One region of the Thalassobacillus hwangdonensis genome, then DNA from elsewhere that is predicted to be linked to it. Evidence: riboswitches for the same ligand, from Rfam matches in the RefSeq annotation. Region 1 holds a riboswitch; the other holds the start of a gene.

Region 1 (12,200 bases):
GTGACGGTCAACGCGCTGGCGAACATTCTGCCGCTCAACGGGCAGACGACCGGAGAGATTTCCAATCGACTGGACGTGCTGTTCACCCCGGCAGGCTATGTGTTCAGCATTTGGGGGTTCATTTACCTCCTGCTCGCCATCTGGATTCTCCGGCAGTTTCCTAAAGACCGAAGGAATTCACCGGTGTATCAGAAAACGAGTGGCTTATTCGTACTTAGTTCGCTGTTGAACAGTTTGTGGATCTTCATGTGGCATTATGAATATTTCTTTGCTTCCGTCCTTGTGATGCTGGCTTTGCTCGTGACGCTCATCCGGTTGTATGTCACGCTCCAAGAGGTGGGGGCATCATTCTTGGATCGTCTGCCATTTTCGGTCTATCTAGGCTGGATCAGTGTTGCGACGATTGCGAACATCAGCTATTACCTCACTTACATCGAGTGGGATGGCTGGGGGATTTCGGATGTTGCATGGACAGTGATCATGCTGGTTGTCGCGACTGCACTGGCGATCTTTTTCATGGTGAAAGAGAATGACTGGGTGTATCCGCTCGTCTTCGTCTGGGCGTTCATCGGAATCGGAGTGAATCAGCAGGGGAAGGAGCCGACAGTGGTGTACGCGTCGTTTGCTCTTGCCGCGGTGATTCTCGTAGCTGTTATCTTTTATGCTTTTTCAAAAGCCGGGAAAGGTTCCAGATAATATTCAAAGGCCAAATCTTAGATGATTTGGTCTTTTTTGTGTGAGAATATCGAGGGGATGACTGTAAATTAATGTTAAAATGTACGTAAGGAGTGGAGATGGGGGATAAGATGTTCAGTAGTAAAGTGGCAGTAATGATTTCTCTTATTACTTTGGGAATCTGTATGTATTTATATTTTCCTTTTCCAAATAATCCAATGGTTGAAACACAGGCACGAACGATCTTTATGTCTTTTCCGATAAGTAATTATGATGGCTCGATTTCACTTGGTATAACTGGATCCGTTTTGTTTATAGCTGCCATCATCCTACTTGCCATTGGTTTGAAAAAGTATCGCTTAAGAACAACAATTATTGTCGTGATTGCCTATACCATTTTACCGACGCTTCTCATTACGATGTACCAGGAGACACTTGCGAAGGGTATAGACGCCATCTCCTACAATGGGGAGGGAGCGTGCAGTTTCGATTCTGTGGACGAAGACTTGATGGATGCGAAATGCAATCTTTCATTACATAACCGCAGCAATGAAGCGGTGACATTTGAACTGGAATTTCTGGATTCAACTTATCAGGAAGATGATTTACGAATGGAGTCACTGATGAATTTAGCTGGTCCTCATCGTGTTACGATAGAAGCGAATCAAAAAAGGCGGATTAATTTCAAAGAGTCACTTAATCTTTCGAATGTTCCAAATCATATTGGAGGAGGAACATCGAAAGGCATACATATTAAGATAATCGACGGGGAGACTCTGCGAATTTTGTAATGAACCATAATTGAAAGGATGGATGATATGGCTGGGATAACTGGACTTGGCGGCGTTTTTCTGAATATCGACAGTGATGTGAAAAAGCTGGTGGACTGGTACAGGGATGTACTGGAGCTGGATGTAAGTGAGTATGGCATTAATTTTCTGAACCCGAACACCTTTACCTTGATCACGTTTGCTAACAAAGAGGGCGGACATACGAAGCTCAATTTTACCGTCGATGACCTGGATGCTTTTATGGAAAAGCTGGTGCAGAAACAGGTGAAAGTCATTCAGGAAGTTCAGGAGTATGACTACGGCAAGTTTGCCAGGATTGAAGATGTATCAGGGAATATGGTCGAGCTTTGGGAGCCGTTTGAGGACAACTACAGGGAAATGGTCGAGAAGGAAATGGAGACTTACAACTCAAATAAGAAATAAAATTGTTCCTCGCCGATAAGGTAGGGGAATTTTTTTGTCGCAAAAAATACACAAGGGGGTATATTGTTTTGCGGGTGGAAGAGGAGTAGAATAGAGATATAAAGTTACATGTGAATCAATTCACAATAAAGGGGATGAATGTCATGGGGAAGAAAATTATCATTGTCGGTGGAGTTGCAGGAGGAGCTACAGCTGCAGCTAGACTGCGTCGGTTGAGTGAAGAGGACGAAATCATCATGCTTGAAAAGGGAGAATACATTTCTTTTGCCAATTGCGGGTTGCCTTATTACATCGGCGGAGTAATTACGAACAGGGATGCGCTGCTTGTCCAGACAGTGGAAGGTATGTCTAAAAAGTTCAACCTCGATATTCGCAACCTGAGTGAAGCGGTCGGTATCGATCGTGACAAGCAGACGGTGGAAATCAAAGATTTAAGGACAGGAAACGTCTATACAGAGAACTATGATCGATTGATCCTGTCTCCTGGAGCACGCCCGATTGTACCGCCATTACCTGGTTATGAAGAGGCTGAAAATATTTTCACGTTGAGGTCTGTGCCGGATACCGACAAAATCAAAGGCTGGGTCGATGAGCGCCAGCCGAAACAGGCAGTCATCGTTGGCGGGGGCTTCATCGGTCTTGAGATGGCGGAGAATCTGGCTCACCTTGGAATCGAAGTGACGCTCGTCGAGCTTGGCGATCAGGTGATGGGAACGCTTGACTATGAAATGGCGGCGATGGTTCAAAAAGAGCTGATTGAAAAGGGAGTTCGTGTCATTTTGAAGGATGGAGTGAAGGCGTTCTATGACCAAGGAAAAGAGGTCGAACTTGCAAGCGGAAGGAAGCTTGTGAGTGACATGACCATCCTGTCCATCGGGGTCCGTCCGGAAAACGAACTAGCGACTGGCGCAGGGCTTGCAGTTGGAGATCGTGGTGGAATCGTCGTCAATCAACACCTTCAGACAGAAGACGAGAACATATACGCAATCGGTGATGCAATCGAAGTGAAGGATTACATCCATCAGGTGCCGACAATGGTGCCACTCGCATGGCCGGCGAATCGCCAGGGTAGATTGGTAGCGGATCACATCAACGGCATGAATGCAGCCTACAAAGGAACGCTCGGAACTTCCGTGGCAAAGATTTTCGACCTGACGGCTGCTACTACTGGTAGCAATGAAAAAGTGCTGAAGCGGCTTGGGGTGACTTATGAAGCGGTACATGTGCATCCAATCTCTAATGCAGGCTATTATCCAGGCGGAAGTCCCCTGGCATTGAAACTACTGTTCCATCCTGTGACAGGTGAAATCTACGGGGCCCAGGCAGTCGGGTTGAAAGGTGTAGAAAAACGGATTGATGTGATCGCAACTGCGATTAAAGGGAAGCTGACTGTTGCGGACTTGGCTGATCTTGAGCTTGCTTATGCGCCGCCGTATTCTTCTGCAAAAGATCCAGTGAACCTGGCTGGCTATGCAGCGGCGAACGTTGTGGAAGGCGACTTGAAGGTCGTGCACCACGATGAAATCGATCGGATTGTCGCTGAAGGTGGGGTGTTGATCGATGTCAGGGAGCCTGCCGAAAGGGAGATCGGATTTATCCCGGGCTCTGTGAACATTCCTTTGGGACAGCTGAGGGATAGACTTCATGAACTACCGAAAGATCAGCCTATCTATGTGGGCTGTCAGGTCGGGTTGCGCGGCTATCTTGCGGTCAAGACGTTGATGAATCATGGCTTTGAAGCGATTAATCTGAGTGGGGGCTACAAGACTTATCGAATGGCAAAAAAAGTGGAAAGCCAGCGCAAAGTCTCCATCTCTTAGGGGATGAATCATCCTATTTATGGTAACCGGTCGGGATGTATGTTTCTGTAAATCAAAGAATGATATAATGCAAAAGTTGCAACAGGAACGATACATCTAGGGGGAGTCATTAATGAAAAAGATAATCATCGCAATGCTACTGGTCGTTTTTTCAATAGTACTGGCAGCATGCGGACAGGATGAATCAGCATCAACAGATAAAAAAGCAGCTTCATCCGAAAAAGAACATGCGGAAAATACACAACTGAAGCCTGAAGACATTGAAATATCTGAGGATGTAAAGAAGATGTCCTACGAAACCATCAAAGGATATGATGGTGTGAAAGATGCCTACATTGAAGTGGATGGAGGCAAAATTTTGATGACACTTCAAGTAGGAGCAAGCATGAACGAAGAAACACGCAAGGAAATGGGCGATAACTTCGTAAGGAACCTTGCTTCCAATGCTGCGATTTATAATGATGACCTTGATGGTCCATCGAAGGATGCATACGGAACACTTTTTGAAGTATATGACTTGCAAATCGGTGTCGGTACAGGGTCCGATGATATCACTCAAGGTGCGAAAGTGAAAGAATCTCCGAAAATCACATGGTAAGTAGTCTATAGGAAAGGTCCCAGTCATTGGGGCCTTTTTTTCATCCTCTTTCGAATAAAACCTAAAGGGTTAGGGTAATGAAAAGATAGAAGATATTTGGACAAGTGGAGGGTGAAATGATGAATAAGAAAATGAACCGTGGGGTGTGGACGGCATTGTCCGCCATCGGTCTAGCGCAGGCCTTGAAGATAGTTACGCATAAACGGATGACAGGAAAGTGGGATGTCAAACAGATTGCGACGACCGGCGGGATGCCGAGTTCGCATTCGGCTGGTGTATCTGCACTTGCATCCTATATTGCTGCCAATAAGGGATCACGCCATACGGAGACAGCATTGGCGACAATCTTTGGAGTGATCGTCATGTATGATGCGCAGGGCATCCGCCGCCATACCGGTGAAATCGCGCAGCTGGTCAATGAGCTGGAAGACAATTTTGCAAAACTGTCCGGAGATTTCCCGAGCTTCGAGTTCGTCGAGCGGGAAAAAGAATTGAAGGAATTGTTGGGACATCAGCCTCTGGAAGTTGTCGGTGGTGCATTGCTTGGAGTGGCATTAGGTGTGATTGCAGCAAAATTTGAAAATGATTGAGAGTCCGATATGTCGGGCTCTTTTTTTGTGCATTTAGAAAAAGCTTTCGTCATGAATCTGGGGGGAGAGTCAAGTTTTTAGCAAATCGATTGCTTGTAAGATGATAGATGAGGGACTATGCTTGGAGCAAAGGAATAATAACGAGTGAGAATCGGAAACTAACCATGGAAGTTTTTTCGTAACGATGTCTTAAGCTGAAGGGGAACTATTTATGAATAAATGGAATTTCGATAATAGTTATGTACGATTGTCTGAGGAGTTTTTTACTAAGGTTGAGCCAACGAAAGTGATGGATCCGGAATTGGTCATTTTCAATAAAGATTTAGCGGAAACGTTAGGGTTAGATGAAGAATCACTTCAGAAGGAGTCAGCGGCAGAAGTGTTCGCGGGTAATGAGTTGCCGGATGGATCGGAACCGTTGGCACAGGCGTATGCTGGCCATCAGTTCGGCAACTTGACGATGCTTGGTGATGGACGAGCTGTATTGCTTGGAGAACAGATGACCCCTGACGGTGAACGGTTTGATATCCAGTTGAAGGGGTCAGGTCGGACGCCTTACTCTCGTGGTGGAGATGGGCGGGCGTCATTGGGACCGATGCTTCGTGAATATATTATCAGTGAGGCGATGCATGGACTGGGAATACCTACGACGCGTAGCCTGGCTGTGGTCACGACTGGGGAGCCGGTCATTCGTGAAACAGAATTGGAAGGTGCGATTCTGACGCGAGTGGCATCGAGTCACCTTCGTGTAGGGACATTCCAGTTTGCACGGGGACTTGATGATGTAGAGAAGCTGCGCTCATTGGCGAATTATGCGATTGAGCGGCATTACCCGGATGTGGCCGGGGATGAGAACAAGTATCTTTCCTTGTTGGAGCGGGTGATTGATCGCCAGGCTGCGCTGATCGCCAAGTGGCAGCATGTCGGATTCATCCATGGGGTGATGAATACTGACAACATGACAATCAGTGGGGAGACGATCGATTACGGTCCATGTGCGTTTATGGATACGTACGACCCGAAGACTGTGTTCAGCTCAATTGATACTGATGGACGTTATGCATATGGTAATCAGCCGGGAATCGGCGGCTGGAATCTAGCCAGGTTTGCAGAGACATTGCTTCCGTTGCTGGATGAGGACCAGGAGAAAGCGCTGGCTATGGCGCAGGAAGCGATGGAGGGATACCTCGAGCTTTCTAAAAAGTACTGGCTGGATGGCATGCGGAAGAAACTCGGATTGTTTGGCGAAGCGGAAGAAGATGAAGCCCTGGTTCAGGAGCTGCTGAAGCTGATGAAAAAGCATGAAGCAGACTTTACGAATACGTTCCGGGCATTGACTCTCGGTGAAGAAGTGGAGATGGTGGAAGATCAAGTATTCGAAGTATGGTATAAGAAATGGCAGAAGCGGCTGGCTGAGCAGGATGCGTCAGAGGAAGAAATGCGAGAGCGGATGAAAGCGAACAACCCAGCAGTCATCCCAAGGAACCATCGCGTCGAAGAAGCATTGAAAGCAGCGGTCGAGCAAGATGATCTAAGGCCGATGCGGAATCTGCTCGACGTGCTTGCTGACCCATATGCTTACGGGGCTGAGCAAGAAGCTTATACCACACCACCAGCACCAACCACCATCCCATACCGAACCTACTGCGGCACCTAAGGGTCTCAATCATAGGTAACGATGGCTATTTAAAAGTAAAAGTGAACGTATTTATACCGGAATTAAATATTCAAGAAACAGGCGATAGCTGCATAGTGGCTATCGCTTATTTTTATAGAAGTTTATGAAACGTATGAAGAATGAACCCGTATGTAATAGTAAGGTGCTTTTGATCATGAGATAGGAGATGGAAAATGAAAAAGACAAGGTTCCGAGGAATAGGAATTGTCCTTGGTGTAGCAATTGGCACTAGCGTAGGAATAGCTGTTGACCAACTAGCGATCAGCCTCCCGCTCGGTATCGTTTTAGGTTTAGTTTTTGGTTCCATGTTAGACATTAGGAGTAATCGGTAAGGGCAATAGGGATTAATTAATTTCTAGGGGGATGGCGATGGGTATTAATGAACTGACCTCATTTGAAGGTTGGCAGGACCTATGGAAACGCTCCACGGATTCACCGGTATTAGTCTTTAAGCATAGTACCTCCTGTATGATCAGTGCTAGAGCTTTCAAGCATTTGAAAGCGTTCAAAAAGGAAGATGAATATGAAATAGATTGCTGTATGGTGAAGGTTATTGAAAACAGAAGAATATCTGATGAAATCGCAAAGGATACGAATATTCCTCATAAATCACCTCAAATTTTCCTCATAGATAAACAACGAATTATATGGAATACATCCCATTGGAAGATAACAGAAAAGCGTATAAGAAAAGCCGTTCAGGTAGGTTGTTAGAAGGTGATTGTTGAAGATGAGGATTACTAAAGGGAATATCAAATATTCCTCATCCACAAAACGAACATATGGATTATTGAAGGATACCTTTTACTCAGCCTAACAAGTTCAGTATTGGGAAAAGTTCGATTCTAAATAAAAGTGTGAATAGCAAAATAAAACGCTCAGATTTTTTCTAAGCGTTTTATTTATGGAAATATTATTTTTTCACTTATTAAACTAAAGCACTCGTTAGCGTAGGAAAAAAACTACACTTCGCTTTTAAATACTCCTTCATGATCTTGAAACATTGTCATTAAGTGTGTTTTTAACTTCAACAAGTTATCGTCTTTTTCAGCGAAAGATATTTGTATTGTTTTTTCCGTTTGAAGTTGTCTTGAGGCATTATTATCTAGTTCTATTTCTACACAATCTTTGTATAAAACTACATTTAAAATTCCACCAAAGGTTGAACGGATTTCATCATTATAGGTAATATTGACCTCATTCGATTCTAGTCTCTTATCATCAGTTACTAATGACTTTTGTAAAAGTACATATTCGTTGGCATTAAACTCATCATCAGCAAAGCCTATAATAAGGACATTTGTATGCTCATCAACATCAGTATTTAAAAAGTTCGCTTTTAACAGTTTTTGCATTCCCCATGTCCCTCTCATATTAAATCCTTCTAGAACTAGCATGCTCCGTTACTTTAAAAAGAAGAGACCGATCTTCTGATTGAAGAAAAGTACCCTTTCGCTTAACAAGTAACACTCATTATCCTTCGACTATTTTATTCTCTGTTCCATTTAGAATTCTCTTTATGTTTTGTCGATGAAGAATAATTATTGAAACGCTTATTAATAGAGAAAGTGCCATGATAACTACATCTTCAAATATTAGACTGTAAATGAATAATGATATACAAGCCAACATTGAACTAAGTGATACATACTTAGTAAAGATCAAAGTTAATACAAATACAACGAAACCAACAAAAACGCCTAAAGGGGTCAAAAACAAGAAAACTCCAGTCGCTGTAGCTACAGCTTTTCCGCCTTTAAAACTAGCAAATACAGAAAAGATGTGTCCTAATATGGCTAATAAACCACATACAATAGGGTTAACCGTAGAACTAAGTATTATCGGAAGTAAACAAGCAAGTGTACCTTTTAATATATCTGCAATTGCAACAATTACTCCTGCTTTTATGCCTAAAACTCTATAAGCATTCGTTGCACCAAGATTTCCACTACCATAATTGCGAATATCCTTCTTATAAAACACTTTACCGACTATTAAAGCAAATGAGATTGAACCTATTATATAACTTGAAATTAGAGTTAAAATGTTCAAAGTAGTATTGTCTCCTCAATTATTAGTTTGCTATTATAAGTATTTCTCTTTGTTATTTATTTTTTCCTGCAACCCTTCTTGTAATAACTGCTCAGCTCGTTTCTCTTCCAAAACTGAACCCGTTAGCTCAGGCACAGAAAATTTCACGCCTTAGCACTTCACCGCGATGAGTGACAGTCCCTCATCGCGGTGAAGCTTTAGCAGAGCGGGGGACTGTCCCTCAATGCGTTAAAGCAATAGAGGAGCTGGGAAAGTGAATCCCGGCTCCTCTATTATTGGGCGATGCATAGTTTGTTGCGGCCGCTTTCTTTTGCTTCGTATAAAGCGACGTCGGCACGTTTCAGGAAGTCTTTGATTACTACGTCCTGCTTCGTCAGGCTCGAAGCCCCGATGGAAACAGTTATATGGAGCGGCTGATTGTCCGGTAAGACAAACGTGTTGTTTTCTACCCGCTTTCTTATCCGTTCTCCAACAGCAGTCGCCTGGGTAAGCCTGCAATTAGGAAGCAATATTGAGAATTCCTCACCGCCGTTTCTCGAGACAATATCCATGTCCCGAGAGGTCTCGTTTAAGATCGCTCCAAGCTGTTTCAGCACTTCATCCCCTGCATCATGGCCGTAAGTATCATTCACTTTCTTGAAATGATCGATATCAATTACCAGAATGGATAAACTCTCATGCTTTTCTTTAAACCTGGTTGTAAAGATATTCAAATAGTAGTCAAATTGCCGTACGTTGTTCAGTCCAGTCAAGAAGTCCACTTCGGCCGATTCTTTATAGAAGTGGAATAAGCGGTTGGCTTCCTGCATATCAATGAATACTTTCACTGCTAAGAGCCCTGCAATGATTCCAAACGGCCAATAGAAAAGTAAGATTTCCTGGCGTAACGCTTCATCACTGATTGTGATATATAATGCGATCGTTACAAATAACATGCCTATGATATTCCCGAAAAACATTTTGACTTTTATGCTGTCGATTTGTGCATATTTAGCTAGCAAAATTACACAGCCTCCCAACAGCAGGGAGAGTGCTACAGCAACGTAAGCTGCTTCAGTAAAACCGAAGAAGAAACGGCTTCCTGCAATGATTACCGTCGTTACAATCGTGGCAGGAATGCCACCATAAAAACCTATGAAGAGGATAGCCAGATGTCTCAAGTCAACCCTGACAGTATCAGTCGCCTGGATGGAAAAGTACATCAATAGTAAGCCGAGTAGTCCAAAGAAGAAGCCGTAACCTATCGAGGTCTTCAAGGAGTTCTTGGAATTCAAAGGTTTGGGGAAGATTTTACTCATCAAATAAAAGCAGGATATGAGAACAGCAGCGTTTGCTGCGAGATCCTTAATCAAATAAATCACCTATTTCCATTACTGGTAATCGTTACAAATATAGTTATCTAAAAGTATAGCATTTTTAAGAAATATGTCGAAAAGAGAATGTAAAATCTTTGTGAAATAATCATAAAATTCCTTTTTCCTCACCAGTATGAACTAGTATTAAAGCCGAAAAGTGATTATAATAGGTACAAAGCAAGGCTATAACTGCTTCACACATCAACGAAGAGAAGGCAATGAACGATAACTCTTCATGTGGGCACTTGAGTTATCGGGAGTCACTAGTGCAACCGGCTCCTAAATGGAGGTATGAAAGATGAGTTTTTCCCCTTTGGATTATTACTTAAATGTGTATTCTCCTTCTGCAAAGGATTTACTAGAACAGCTCCGGAAACATGACGCCATTACATATCAACATTCGTTACAGGTAACCGATTATTATGTAAGGTTCTGTGATTATTGGTCATTGTCGAAAATGCTGGTGCCTTCACGGGTGCTTTCTGTGCTGCTTCACGATATCGGAAAGCTGCAGGTCCCGAAGCGCATCTTACAGAAGCGAAGTCCACTTACTAATATGGAGTGGCATATTTTAAAAGGGCATCCGCGATATGGTACTGAAATTTTGAGTGACCATACGGACATTAAATTAGAACCAGATGTGGTCTTGTATCATCACGAAAACCTCGATGGTTCCGGCTATCTTTATGGATTGCAGGGTGCAAGGCTGGATTCCTGTGTGAGAATCTTGCGGATCATCGATAGTTATGATGCCATGATAAGTGCAAGATCCTATGGGAAAGTTTTCACACCAGGAGAGGCGCTTGAAGACTTGAGGAAGCATGGGGATACCCACTATGATGCAGATTATGTCGATCTCTTTGAAGAATTCATCCGTGAGAAGAGTATGAAAAAATCTCTTCCTTTATAAATTTAAAGAATGAGGCTCCCAGCACAATGTGTATGGGAGCCTCTAATTTTATTTCGGGCACATATTTGGACATTATTTCCTACTGTTCCTAGAATAGAATCAAGAAAGTAGGAAGGGAAGGATAAGTGTGGCAGAGTTCAAACGTAATGTAGATAAACAGTGGTATGTGAAATACGATGAGGTAGGATTCCCTTCGATCCAGAAAGGGTGGGTCCTGCCTGCTGGCCAGTTCGAGATGTTCGATCCGTTCATCCTGATGGCGGAAGACTGGTTCAAGAAGGGAACATTCACCGATCATCCACACCGCGGCTTCCAGACGATCACCTATGTCGTCGATGGAAGGCTGGAGCACATCGACAATGGTGGGGGAAGAGATATCCTTGAGCCAGGTGACGTTCAGTACATGAATGCCGGTGGCGGAGCAAGGCACGCGGAGGACGGTGTCGAAGATGATATCGCGCATACCCTTCAGCTATGGCTGAATCTGCCGAAGGAAAAGAAATTCACCGGAACGAGATATCAGAACCTTTATGGTGAAGACGCGCCGGTCGTACGATTTGATGGCGGCCAGGCAAAAGTTTTCTCAGGAAACGTGGCAGGTGTGAAAGGCCCGATGGATTCTATCGTACCGATCACGTTGACGGAACTGACGATGGAAGAAGGTGCTTCGTTCACCCTCGACCTGCCAGAGAATCACAATGCGTTCGCATATGTCCTTGCCGGTTCAGCAGATATCGGGGAAGATCCGGTGAATTTGAACAAACATGGTGTAGCAACTCTGAGCTTTAACGAAGAGGCTCCTAACGACGCAACAAGCGAACTGAAGGTCACTTCCAAAAAGCGCCGAACGAGAGTGCTCGTTTATTCCGGCAAGCCGATACGTGAGCAAGTGGTCGCGCATGGTCCATTTGTCATGAATTCAATGGAAGAAATTAAGCAGGCATACGAAGATTTCCGCAACGGAAAGTTTGGACCGCCGGCAGTATAAAATAACTAAAGTGCCATCTGTCGAGATTAGTTGTTAATATGTGTGTATTAAAAAGGAGGAGCTTCGATTTCTGAGCTCCTCTTTTTTTGAGCAATAATTTGTTTCTTCCAACGCACATTTATGTGGAGCTAGGATTATCTAAAGATTATCTTCAATAAAAAATTAATAAAACCGGTAATAGTATCAATGACAAGCCCTTTGTTTTTCTTTTTCATTTTCCGATGGTATTCATCCTGTTTTAGAATTGGATACTCTTTCTTAAAGTTTTTCAATCTCCCACACCCCTTAATAGGCATTCAATTCCTGTGATTGAAAATGCA
Region 2 (12,200 bases), on a different contig from region 1:
CAGCTGGTCAGTCTCTTTTCATTATCGAATCTCGGCAATTACATGATCAATCATGGCACCAGCGATGTCTGCACCTGTGCAATCCGTAATGTTTTTAATGTGGGAGTTCCCGTTAATTTCACAAATGATCGGCTGATTTTCTTTCCCGAACAGAAGGTCAACCCCGGCGAAGTCAAGCCCAAGCTCCTTACTAGCACGGATAGCCAACTGTATTTGTTCATCCGTTGGTTGATAGGTTCGCATGATGCCACCATTGGTGATATTCGCCCGAAAGTCATCGTTACCAGAAGTCCTGAGCATTGATGCAGCCGGCTGATTACCGACAATATTGATACGCACGTCGCGGCCGTTGCTGGATGCGATGAATTCCTGGAACATGAACGGCTTATGCTGGAACACCTGAGCCTTCTCCACTAATTCTTGTGCGGAATGAGCAAGAAACACTTGCTTTCCGAAAGATCCGTAACAACCCTTAATAATCATGGGAAATGCTAGCTCATCAACTACTCTCTCAATAAAATCCCTATACAAACCCTCGGACTGATTGAAGTTGACCGGTGCCAGAATCGTTTTCGGCATTGGTAAACCGCAATCATTCAGACGAATATGGGTCAGCGCTTTATTTGCAGTATGTTCAATTGCTTCCGATGAATTGAAAACACGAACGCCCAAGCTCTCCAAGTACTTTGCCAGAAATACATCATTGTTCCAAGAAATAACGAAATCAGGTTTTGTATTCTTACTCTCTTCTTTATGTAAGACATAAAACAAATCAATATCTGTTTTAATCGTCAGAGAAATGTTTCTTAGATTTGCAGCTTTCTGAAGTAAGTCGTAATTGTCCTGAAACTTTTTAGATGAAGCAGTAAAACTATTTACAATCAGCCAGCCTAGCATGTAAGATGCCTCCCTGAATTAACTACTATTCACAGTATAGTAGAAATAGAAGTCAATTGATATCACCTCTCTCCACTGAAAATTAAAAAGCGCTTGGGAGAAGTCATATCCTCACAAGCGCTTTTTACAAAGCCAATTATTAAATCATCCTTACATCAATCGTCGTCTCACTGTTCATCGTCATCTTCATCTTCGTCATCTTCATCGTCATCACGGCGATCTCTGTCATCGTCCTCGTCTTCATCTTCATCCTGGTCATCATCGTCGTCGCGGCGATCTCTGTCATCGTCCTCGTCTTCATCTTCATCCTGGTCATCATCATCGTCGCGGCGATCTCTGTCATCATCATCGTCTTCATCTTCACCCTGGTCATCATCGTCGTCGCGGCGATCTCTGTCATCGTCCTCGTCTTCATCTTCGTCCTGGTCATCATCGTCGTCGCGGCGATCTCTGTCATCGTCCTCGTCTTCATCTTCGTCCTGGTCATCATCGTCGTCGCGGCGATCTCTGTCATCGTCCTCGTCTTCATCTTCGTCCTGGTCATCATCGTCATCGCGGCGATCTCTGTCATCATCTTTATCTTCGTTACGATCTACTCGATTTTGGTCACGATCTCTATTACTGTTCTTTTCTTCTTTTTGTTCCTCATCATCATTACTATCGTCGTTCTTTTCTTCGTCTTCATCCTCAGCCGAGCCTTTTGAGGTCTTGGAGTCAAGCAGTACTTTTTGATGCTGAGCCAACGCTTTTTCCAAACCTTTCTTCGCCTCTTCAGGCAAGTCATCTCTTTGAAGAAGGGCATCAATTTGTTTTGTACCTTTAGTCAAAGACTCCAGTGCTTCATCCAGTGAATCATCTTCAATCGTTTCCGAATCACTTCCATCCTTCAGTACAGTGACACTTTCCTCTTTTTGATCGATGAGATTTTCCAATTCATCAATCAATTGTAAGGCAAGCTCTTCTTCCCCACGTTCCAATGCAGTCTCTATTTCATTCATTCGCTTTTCGGCAAATTCATTCAATAAGTGCACTTTTTCCTTTTGATCCTTTGTTAATTCAAAAGTGGACTCTTCCATAAAACGTATCGTTTGATAAAACTCAGACTGAATATCGGTCTGTCCTTCTTCAGCAGACACACCTGTCATCCCGATTGAAAATACCAGACTGAAAGCAGCGCCTACACTTAACACTTTTCTCATTATAAATCCCCCTTATTTTAGATGGACTTCATCCAAGAATTTTTTGATCTCATTCTCTTTCTTCTCATAAGCTGAGAGAGGTGAAATGAACGTAAATACATATGTAAATTCTCGATGTTTCTTTATATAAATATCTGTTCTCATCTTTTCATTCAATCCAGAGATAAAAGAAATAGAAGCCTTATCATCTTGAACCACATCTACTTTACCCGCTCCATCTTTCAACTCATCTTTGATGTTTTCGAAAGATTTAGTTGTTTCGGTTACGGTTACAATTGCTTTCGATTGATTGTTGGTGAATTTCGCATGAAGTCTACCTTCGTCTGTCTCTTTTTCAAGTAACCAGCCTTCCATTTCCCCAACAGATAAATGATAAGAAGTATTTTCGTATAAGACCGATTCTTTACTCTCTTTAGAAGAATTCCCTTGTTTGCCTTGCACCTCCTCAGGCGAATTACATGCACTTAATGTAAATAACAACAAAATACTTACGATAAAGCTGCGGAATCTCAAATCCTAACCTCCTTTGTATTGAAAAAATAAATAAACCTATCCAATTACATGGATAGGTTTACACGTAATTGGCAGCTGGCAAGCATAGATAAACACCTTTAGCCCCTGTAGCTTTGCGTCCCTACTTTTCAATAGGTTTGCCTTTGTCGAATATATGAAGTTGATAATCTAATAATACCATAATTACCTTTGATGCTTTATCTAATTATGCCTAAATCAGGAATATAAACCCGAATAATTGGACTAATCAGGAAAATATACACACCTAATACCCTATCGTAAATTGCGATCAAAAAGTGCTAAGCGTATAGAGATTGTAAGTATTAAGAGTCAGTCGCCGGTAAATTTCAGATGGCGCCGGAAAAATCCGGAAGTTGCCGGTAAAGGTGAGCAAGTGGCCGGTAAATTCAAAAACTCGCCGGCAACCTTTTAAGACTCGCTGGAAAGCAGATTACACTTGGCTCACAAAAAAATGCTAAGCGCTTACGCTTAGCATTTTACATTAAAATACGTGCTGAGTCGCTATCCAATCCTGATAGTTCTTTACTGTAGGTACGTTCGACACTTCATATGGTAAGTATTTCATAGCGTGTGAGGTATTGAATAGTACGACTTCGTCATCTTCAGAGAGCCAGCCTTCTTCTACCAACCGTTTGAATCCTGCCATCGTCGCGGATCCTTCCGGTGATGAAGAAACTCCATACTTACCGAAGTAAGACTGCGCATCTTTGATTTCTTCTTTGGTAACCGCAACAGCTGTCCCATTAGAATCACGTAGGATAGAAGTGATCAGTTCCCCATCCGGAGGGCTTGGTACTCGCATGCCGGTCGGGTTGGACACGACTCCATAGGTTTGTGCAGAGAATGGACTTTCAGTTTCAATCGAAGTAACAATAGGCTGACAGCCATCTTCCTGCACGCTGACGATTTTCGGAAGATCTCCTTCAATGAACCCAAGCTCTTTCAGCTGCAGAAACGCATTCCACATCCCGATGACACCGGATCCACCGCCTGTCGGGTAGATGATTACGTCTGGCAGGTTCCAATCAAATTGTTCTGCCAATTCCAATCCCATCGTCTTTTTTCCTTCAGCTCTTCCCGGTTCCTTCAATGTGCCGACATTGTGCCAGCCCTGCTCTTTTTTTCCGTCCTGGATCAGCTTTCCAGCATCCTGGATCAAACCATCCACCAAAAACGTATGAGCACCGTGCAGCATGCATTCTTCCACAATCAGGCCTGGGCAATCCTTAGGCACGAACGCATATGCTTCCATTCCAGCGTAGCCCGCATATGCAGCTAGTGCTGAAGCGGCATTCCCATTAGAATTCACGGCAACTTTTTTGACCCCATACTCATTTGCTACAGACACTGCTGCTGATGATCCGCGTGATTTGAAGCTGCCAGTCGGGTTCTGTTCTTCCCGCTTCACCCACAACTTTTTGACAGGATATTCTTTCTCCGCTTCTTCAAGGCGGACGAGCGGCGTCCAGCCTTCCCCTAAGGAAATGACATTTTCCATATGTTCGACAGGGAGAAGCTCTTTATATCTCCACATAGAAGGAACCCGTTCTTTCAGGCTTTCTTTCGTAAATGTATGTGCCACCATATCGAGGTCATATTCTACTCCCAAAGTGCCACCACATTCACATTTGGTTTCAATTAAATCAAATGTTTTGTTTTTTCCACAGCCATTACATGTAAACCAAAATCTCATGTTTGCCCTCCTTCGGTTTTTCCGACTATTTTGAAAATTTAAGTCACACCCATTCTTGATTGGATGCGAGTTGTTACACTTTCATTCTCGTATTCTAGTAGGGTGCTTCTAGGTTAAAAGAAACCCAGCTGATCAAGCGATCAGCTGGAAGAACGGTGTCAGGCTTTGACGCCTTCTGGCCAATGTAAGTCATGCTCTTCTACGGAAGTGATTTCATTTTCTTCATCAACAAAAACGACCCTAGGCTTCAGTGTTTCGATTTCTTCATCTGTCATCATGCCGAGACTTAGGATGATGACGATGTCCCCAGGAGAAAACAAGTGGGCAGGAGGTCCATTCAGGCAGATCCGTTTCGAGCCTTCAGGTGCAGGTATAGCATACGTCTTCCATCTCGTTGCATTTTTAAGGTTCGTAATCTGGACCATTTCGTAAGGTTTGATATCTGCTTCTTTCATCAACTTATAATCAATTGTAATACTACCTACATAATCAAGTTCAGCTTCTGTTACTGTAGCGCGGTGAATTTTACCTTTACACATCATGCGTTGCATATTAAATCCTCCTTTTTTGATATCGTATAACACAACTTGTCGATAGGCAATGTTGTAAGGACGTCCGTACCAGTTGCACATAGAATGAAAAAATGCCGGTAACGATACCGGCATTCATGAACGATTCCTGGATGATTTGATTTTAAAAGCATACATGTCCGACCGATAAAATGCTTGCTCAAGTTCTACAAATTCCTCATTCACATCGGTCAATTTTCTTTCCGTTATCAAAATACAAGTGCGATCGGATATATCAAGCAGTTTTGCAACCTCTTCGGGCACCATCCCAGACCGAATGACTTGATCCGCTTCAAACATCTTGATGCCCAACTCTAATTCAATTACGTCATAGAGCGTCACTTCATTCAAATCATACGTACTCAACTTACGGCCAATATCTGTTGGATAATAGTGATATTCAACACCAATCGGCGTACGGTCTGCATACCGTACCCGTATGAAATGATAGGCTTCCTTGAGACCCGTAATCCTCTGCATGCGTTCATTCAACTGAACGATTTCTGAATGAATCAACTTTGCGCCAGGCTTCATCCCCATCCGTTCAATCGTTTCAGATGTACTGCTCAGATTACCTAGCCAATCATCAATTGGCTTCAGCGTTATGTAGGTCCCTTTGCCATGTCTTTTTTCAACGATACCTTCTCTCACAAGAAGATTGATCGCTTCCCTGACCGTACTGCGGCTGACATGATATTCATCAATAAAAGCACGTTCACTCGGAATCTTCTCTTCGTAAATACCTTCTACTATATACTGTTGAATGATTTGTTTCAATTGTATATGAAGTGGAACCGAATCTGTATAATTCAACGTCATACTCATCACCCTGTCCTATGCTGTTGTTATACCCCCCACCATATAGTATAAACGGAAATCTATTAAAAGAAAATTCTGATTTGAAATTATCGATGCACATGATAATTTCTTGTATGCTATTTCATGTACAATAATAGGAACAAAAATTTATACAAGATAACGATAAGGAGATGGCTTATGAAAATCATCGGCATCGACCTGTCTGGTCCAGGTAACCATAAAGATACGGCTGTAGCAGTTTTTTCTCAAAAGGGCGAACGACTCCTATTGGATGATTTAATGCTTGGTGCTTCTGATGAAGATATCATCACTACGCTCGTTGCCGCTCAACAGTACGAAGACATAGCAGTAGCAATTGATGCACCATTATCTTACCAGGATGGAGGTGGCGATCGGCCACAAGACAAGCAATTGAGGAAATTGATGAAGGACAACGGCCTCAACGGCAGTTCCGTAATGCCACCTACATTAACAAGGATGGCATACTTAACGCTTCGGGGAATTTCATTGACGCGAAGAATCATGATGACAGAAGCTCTGAATCATCTCCAGGTCGCAGAGGTCCATCCCGGGGCAGCCATCGGCACACGTTTAGAGGATAAGAAACATGCTCTATTGTATAAGAAGGAACTTGACTCAAGAATTGCAATTGCAGAGTGGTTTCCATCACAGGGGATTGAAGGGCTTCCGATTTCTGTCAGTCAAACCTCCCATACCATCGATGCATGTGCAGCAGCATTGGCAGCATGGTGCTGGATCGATCCTAATAAAGAAGTGAAATGGGTATGGAAAAAAACGAGTGAGGAGAATCCTTTTGCCCTATGTTTTTGACGAGTTGAGAAGTGCAGACGGTGTAAACACTTTTAATTTTGAAGGATTATGAGACTGATAGTTATATAGTCTTACATATAAGAAAAATTTGGTATATACTTAGAAACGTTGCACTTATCAAAGGATTTATTTACTACTCTAGACTTAGAAAGGATGCTTCTATGCAAAAAACACCAATGATTTTTTTGATGACAGTATTTCTGTTGGCCGGTTGCAACAATGCAATAGGGGAATCAAAAGATGAAACAAAGAATGAAACAACTGCTTCAGAGACTGCCAGCGTACAAGAGGAGGAGGTTGCCAGTAGTGCGGATAAAAATCAGGAACAGGATGAATTGAACACCCCAGTCGAAGATACTCTCACAGATGAGGAAACGATCCAGTTGATCATCGACAGTGAAACGGAAGCACTAGAGGTATTTGCAGATGCTTTCCAGGAAGATGAAACTGGATTATCTTTCAATGAGTCGTTCGAAGAAATCTTGAACCGAATTGAAGCACCACTCAGTGAACGCCTTTTAAAGAACATTTATGACAACCCTGGCTATGTGTATGAATACTCCTACACCTTCCCATTGGCAGATCAAGAACTGCCTACAAATTACCGAATAGTAGATAGTAATGATCAACGAAAGGTCTATGTGGAAGTAAACTTGTATGAACAGCCTACATTATTTGAATATACGTTGGAAAAGGAAGAAGACGATTGGTTGATCACGAGTTTGAATTCCTTGCATACACTTTCAGATGCATATCGTTTGTTAGGTTACGCATTAGACGCTAGCCCTGATGAACTTGATATCGTCGATATAGAGAATCCAACGTTCGAAGATTATATTGAGAGAGTTGTGAATGGTGAAAAATATGTAATTGAAACCTATCGGAATCATTATAGGACTAAGTTTTTCCACGTTGATCCATTCACAGGAACAGTATATAAATACGATGTAGTCACGGAATCCACTGAAGAAATTTATTAACGCATTAACGCATTAACGCATTAACTCACTGAGGGACTGTCCCTCAGTGCGTTGTCCCTCAGTGCGTTAAACTGATAAAGTGTCGGCATTAATAAAGAGCCACTGTGACTATCTCAGTGACTCTTCCTTATCTTTAATTTTTATACCTCAGGAGCGGACTCGATTGTCCGTCTAATTTGTTTACATCGGTTCTCCATTCTCATCAAGGTTCTGCATGCCTACAATCTGGGATTGAGCAAATTTATATTCTCCATCTTCTTTAATTAGCGTATGGATTGCATTTACTCTGTTATTCTGGAATTGGTACCCTTCCGCAATATCAGTTGCCATCGTTTTCTGGACGACCTCCACCACTGCTTGCTCTTCAGAGGCTGAACGCACAGAGATTTCTTCCAGCTCATAGTCGAGCTCATAATTTTCAAAAAGTGCTTGTGTTTGAGCTTCGAGCTGTTCTGTTACCGCTTGTTCCGCGTTCATATTCATATATGCCTCATAGTCTTCCTCTTCTGCAAGCTTTAAGTTCTCTTCAACGACTGCTATCACTTCAGCTTCCAGTTCTTCAGGAACGGCAGCACTGCTCTCATCGCCCATCGTTTCTTCTGTACTTTCCTCGGTGTCCATATCATCCATGGAGGAATCCTCGGTATTTTCCTCAGTACTCATGTCATCCATAGAGGAATCTTCTGTATTCTCCTCACTGTCCATTTCTTCTTCAGTGGTGTCTTCCTCATTTTCCTCTTCATCTTCTGTACCTTCATCAGTGGATGCTTCCACCTGTTCCACATCTGAATCAGATGTTCCCTCTTCACCACCGCAGGCTGCCAACATAGAAACAGTCAAAATAAACATTACAAGTACTAGCAGTTTCCTCATCCAATTAACGCTCCCTTTGAATTTAGTGTGTTAAGAATTTTTCACCAATAATCACTCCTTATTACCTACCACCATTCGACACACCGAAAACCCAATTTATGAAAAATATGTAAATTATATCCGAGCACTTTTCACGAACCTTAGATATTACATTAATGGATCCATCTTAATAAAACCTACATTTAAAATATAAAAGTGCCAGGCTCATCAGCCAGGCACCTTTTAAATTCACACTTTTTGACGTTTCAATCGCAATGAGTTTGATACTACAGACACGGAGCTGAATGCCATGGCCGCCCCTGCAACCCAAGGAGCCAGCAGGCCAATAGCTGCGACCGGGATTCCACTCGTGTTGTAGAATAAAGCCCAAAATAGATTCTGACGGATGTTACGCATTGTCTTCCTACTTAATTTAATCGCTTTAGGAATATTGAGTAGATCTCCACTTATCAGTGTTACATCCGCTGCTTCAATGGCTACGTCTGTCCCGCTTCCAATAGCGATCCCAATATCCGCAGTGACCAGTGCTGGAGCATCATTGATTCCATCTCCAACCATCGCCACTTTCATTCCTGAAGCTTGGATTCTTTTCACGTGTTCTGCTTTGTTTTCAGGTAATACTTCTGCAAATACATTCGATTCTTGAATCCCGACTTCCCGCGCTACTGCTTTTGCTGTAAGCTGGTTATCGCCAGTCATCATATATACTTCTAAACCTAAGCTTTGCATTTGTGCAATTGCTTCTTTAGAACTTGGTTTAACGGTGTCTGCGATTGCGATGACAAATTGGACTTTCCCATCAATTGCAGCAAGTACTGCGGTTCTGCCGTTTGCTTCATAAGACTCTAAATAGGACTCCGCATCACTGAAATCGATGTTTTGTTCCCGCATCAGCCTCCTGGTTCCAACCGCTACATTCTTACCGGATACCTGAGCAATGACACCATGACCTGAAATCGACTGGAACTCATCCGGATCCAGGGAGTCGAACTCTTCTTCAATCGCATATGCAACAATAGCGCTCGCTAAAGGATGTTCCGATCTTTTTTCGGCACTGGAAACCAAATAAAAGTCAGAGGCGTCTCCAGTTAAAGTCTTTACATCGGTAACGCGTGGTTTTCCTTCTGTAATGGTCCCTGTCTTATCTAATAGGACCGCTTGGATACTTTGGGTGCCTTCCAGGAATTCTCCACCTTTGAACAGGATCCCCATTTCAGCACCACGTCCTGAGCCTACCATGATTGAGGTTGGGGTAGCCAAGCCCAAAGCACAAGGGCAAGCAATTACTAGAACAGCAATGGAAGCTTCCAGAGCCGATGACCATACACCGGGATTGACTATGAAGAACCAGGTAAGAAATGTAACTACACTGATTCCCACTACGATTGGAACAAAAATTCCCGAAATTTTATCAGCCATTCTTTGTATCGGAGCCTTGGAACCTTGTGCATCCTCAACAATCTTAATGATCCCTGCCAGAGCAGTATCCCTGCCGACCTTCTTCGCTTCCATTGTAATGGTCCCGTTTTTATTAATTGTCGAGCCTATTACGATATCCCCGATATCTTTGTCTACTGGGATCGATTCTCCGGTTATCATCGACTCATCGATTGAGGATACCCCTTGAATGACTTCCCCGTCTACCGGTATCTTCTCCCCCGGCTTGACGATAATGTGATCGCCAACCATCACTTGGTCAACTGGAATGCTTAATTCCTGACCACCTTTCAGAACTACAGCCTCTTTGGCTTGAAGATTCAGTAGTTTAGTGATGGCTTGAGTCGTACGTCCTTTTGCCATAGCTTCGAATAATTTTCCGAGAATGATCAGGGTAATCAATACGGCACTTGTTTCATAATACAGTTCCGGATGCATGGCTTGGCCTGTCTGCCACAATATGGTTTGTACCACACTATAAAAATAAGCTGCAGAAGTACCTAATGCGACCAGTACATCCATATTGGCACTTTTATTTGCTAGTGCCCGAAATGCCCCAGCGTAAAAGGTGGAGCCTATTCCAAATTGTACAATTCCAGCGAGAGTGAATTGTACCCACGGGTTTGCAATGAATCCCGGCACGGTCACACCGGTGTCAAAAGGTAGATGGCCGATCATAGTCAGCAGGAGAGGAAAGGATAGTACAGCTGAAATCAGGAAAACGATTTTTTGTCGCTGTATCTCTTTTTCTTTTTGAGATTTCCTTTCTTTACTCTCCTGTTTCACTACTGCTTCATAGCCAAGCTTTTTCACTTTTTCCATTATCTCTTCCAACGATACCAGACCAGGGATATATGTAATCGTTCCTGATTCAGTAGTAAGGTTTATATTGGCACTGTAGACACCAGGTGTCCGGTTCAATCCTTTTTCGATGCGGCCGGAACATGCTGAACATGTCATGCCACGAATATCCAAATCTACTTTTTCCTCCTTGACTCCATATCCGAGCTTCTTAATCTTGCCGATCAGTTCTTCCATCTCGATCTGGCTTTCGTCAAAATTCAATGCTGCGCTTTCCATGGATAAGTTCACGTTGGCTTCAACGCCATTCATTCGATTGAGTACTTTTTCAATACGTGTTGAGCATGCTGAGCAGGTCATCCCTGTAATACCAATGTGGTGTTGCTTCACTCAAGGTGCCCCCCTATTCGTTATTTGGAAAACTGCTGGATCACTTCCATCAACTCATCCATGTAGGACTCGCCGTCACCTTTTCTGACTGACTTCGTCACACACATACGAGTATGGCGCTCTAACATAGTGAAACCTACTTTTTTCAATGCTGCATTCACTGCTGAAATTTGGACTAGCACATCCACACAGTATCGATCGTCTTCTATCATCTTTTGCAATCCTCTTACTTGCCCTTCTATCCTCTTCAACCGATTGAGCATATTCTCTTTTTCTATCCTGGTACGGGGAACAACTGGATGGCTTTCATTTGTTTCTTTTATCTTTTCAACCATTTCTACAACTCCTATCGAATTTACTTAACTCCCTTTGCGTGGTCGGAAGAAATCCATAGCGTTCATCCTTATGTGGGGAGTTGCATAGGGGAAAGCTGGATAGAGTATCCTCACACCAACCAGGAGCGAGGATGACTCTATTTACTTGCTCAAGCTACAACATCGTAGCCTTCTTCATAGATTGTCTGTTTAATAGTTTCCAAGGTTGATTTCGCGGGATCGTACTCGACTGTTACCAAGCCGTCATCCAAGTCTACAAGCACCTGTGATACCCCCTCCAGGTTACCGACTCCTTCTTCAACTGAAGACTTACAATGTCCACATGACATTCCTTCTACTCTAAGTGTTTGTTTTTCCATTATTCATCAATCCTTCCTTTATTTATCTATTTAAGCATAGAGCTTAACTATATGACATAAAAACGCTTACATACATTAATTCGCTGCTTCTGCCTTCTCTTCGAAACCTTCTTTGATCCAATTTCCTCTGATAAAACTAATGCTTAACCAGATGGCACGGAATAAATTATCTATTCCAATAGCAATCCAGACCCCAGCAATACCAAATCCCATCGCCAAACCCAATACATACACAAACACCGTTCGTAACAACCAAATACCGATCGCTGTGATATACATCGGGGTTTTCGTGTTGCCTCCCCCTTGATAAACACCTGTAAGGACGAGGACAATTGCCAGTATAGGTTGGATGAACGCATCGATTCTCAAAGCGACCGTTATGTCTGCAATCACCTTTGTATCAGTAGTGAACAGACCGGCTAACCACTCAGCTGAAAAGAAGAGGATAAGCCCCACAATGGACATGAACCCAACAGCTATCGC

The links. Region 1 has a riboswitch for cyclic di-GMP ahead of ACFQ2J_RS17230 (HD-GYP domain-containing protein). Riboswitches for the same ligand answer to the same signal wherever they lie in the genome.
Region 2: another riboswitch for cyclic di-GMP. It lies ahead of ACFQ2J_RS13595 (hypothetical protein); the one in region 1 lies ahead of ACFQ2J_RS17230 (HD-GYP domain-containing protein).

What each region holds. Positions count from the first base shown of each region.
Region 1 is NZ_JBHTKL010000006.1:317,524-329,723, reverse strand. Features, by position in the region: gene ACFQ2J_RS17285 (TspO/MBR family protein) at 1-696, shown strand, start outside; gene ACFQ2J_RS17280 (hypothetical protein) at 807-1,466, shown strand; gene ACFQ2J_RS17275 (VOC family protein) at 1,494-1,889, shown strand; gene ACFQ2J_RS17270 (FAD-dependent oxidoreductase) at 2,033-3,709, shown strand; gene ACFQ2J_RS17265 (LptM family lipoprotein) at 3,822-4,307, shown strand; gene ACFQ2J_RS17260 (divergent PAP2 family protein) at 4,427-4,897, shown strand; gene ACFQ2J_RS17255 (protein adenylyltransferase SelO) at 5,109-6,554, shown strand; gene ytxJ (bacillithiol system redox-active protein YtxJ) at 6,945-7,289, shown strand; gene ACFQ2J_RS17245 (Imm10 family immunity protein) at 7,538-7,948, opposite strand; gene plsY (glycerol-3-phosphate 1-O-acyltransferase PlsY) at 8,049-8,627, opposite strand; gene ACFQ2J_RS17235 (GGDEF domain-containing protein) at 8,900-9,979, opposite strand; cyclic di-GMP riboswitch class II at 10,185-10,268, shown strand; gene ACFQ2J_RS17230 (HD-GYP domain-containing protein) at 10,281-10,892, shown strand; gene ACFQ2J_RS17225 (pirin family protein) at 11,014-11,880, shown strand.
Region 2 is NZ_JBHTKL010000005.1:821,450-833,649, reverse strand. Features, by position in the region: gene ACFQ2J_RS13605 (ATP-grasp domain-containing protein) at 22-897, opposite strand; gene ACFQ2J_RS13600 (DUF5667 domain-containing protein) at 1,065-2,096, opposite strand; gene ACFQ2J_RS13595 (hypothetical protein) at 2,109-2,609, opposite strand; cyclic di-GMP riboswitch class I at 2,677-2,761, opposite strand; gene ACFQ2J_RS13590 (threonine synthase) at 3,112-4,323, opposite strand; gene panD (aspartate 1-decarboxylase) at 4,482-4,874, opposite strand; gene ACFQ2J_RS13580 (GntR family transcriptional regulator) at 4,989-5,711, opposite strand; gene ACFQ2J_RS13575 (DUF429 domain-containing protein) at 5,889-6,542, shown strand; gene ACFQ2J_RS13570 (hypothetical protein) at 6,704-7,522, shown strand; gene ACFQ2J_RS13565 (LptM family lipoprotein) at 7,703-8,395, opposite strand; gene ACFQ2J_RS13560 (heavy metal translocating P-type ATPase) at 8,624-11,023, opposite strand; gene ACFQ2J_RS13555 (metal-sensing transcriptional repressor) at 11,044-11,358, opposite strand; gene copZ (copper chaperone CopZ) at 11,508-11,717, opposite strand; gene ACFQ2J_RS13545 (MATE family efflux transporter) at 11,793-12,200, opposite strand, start outside.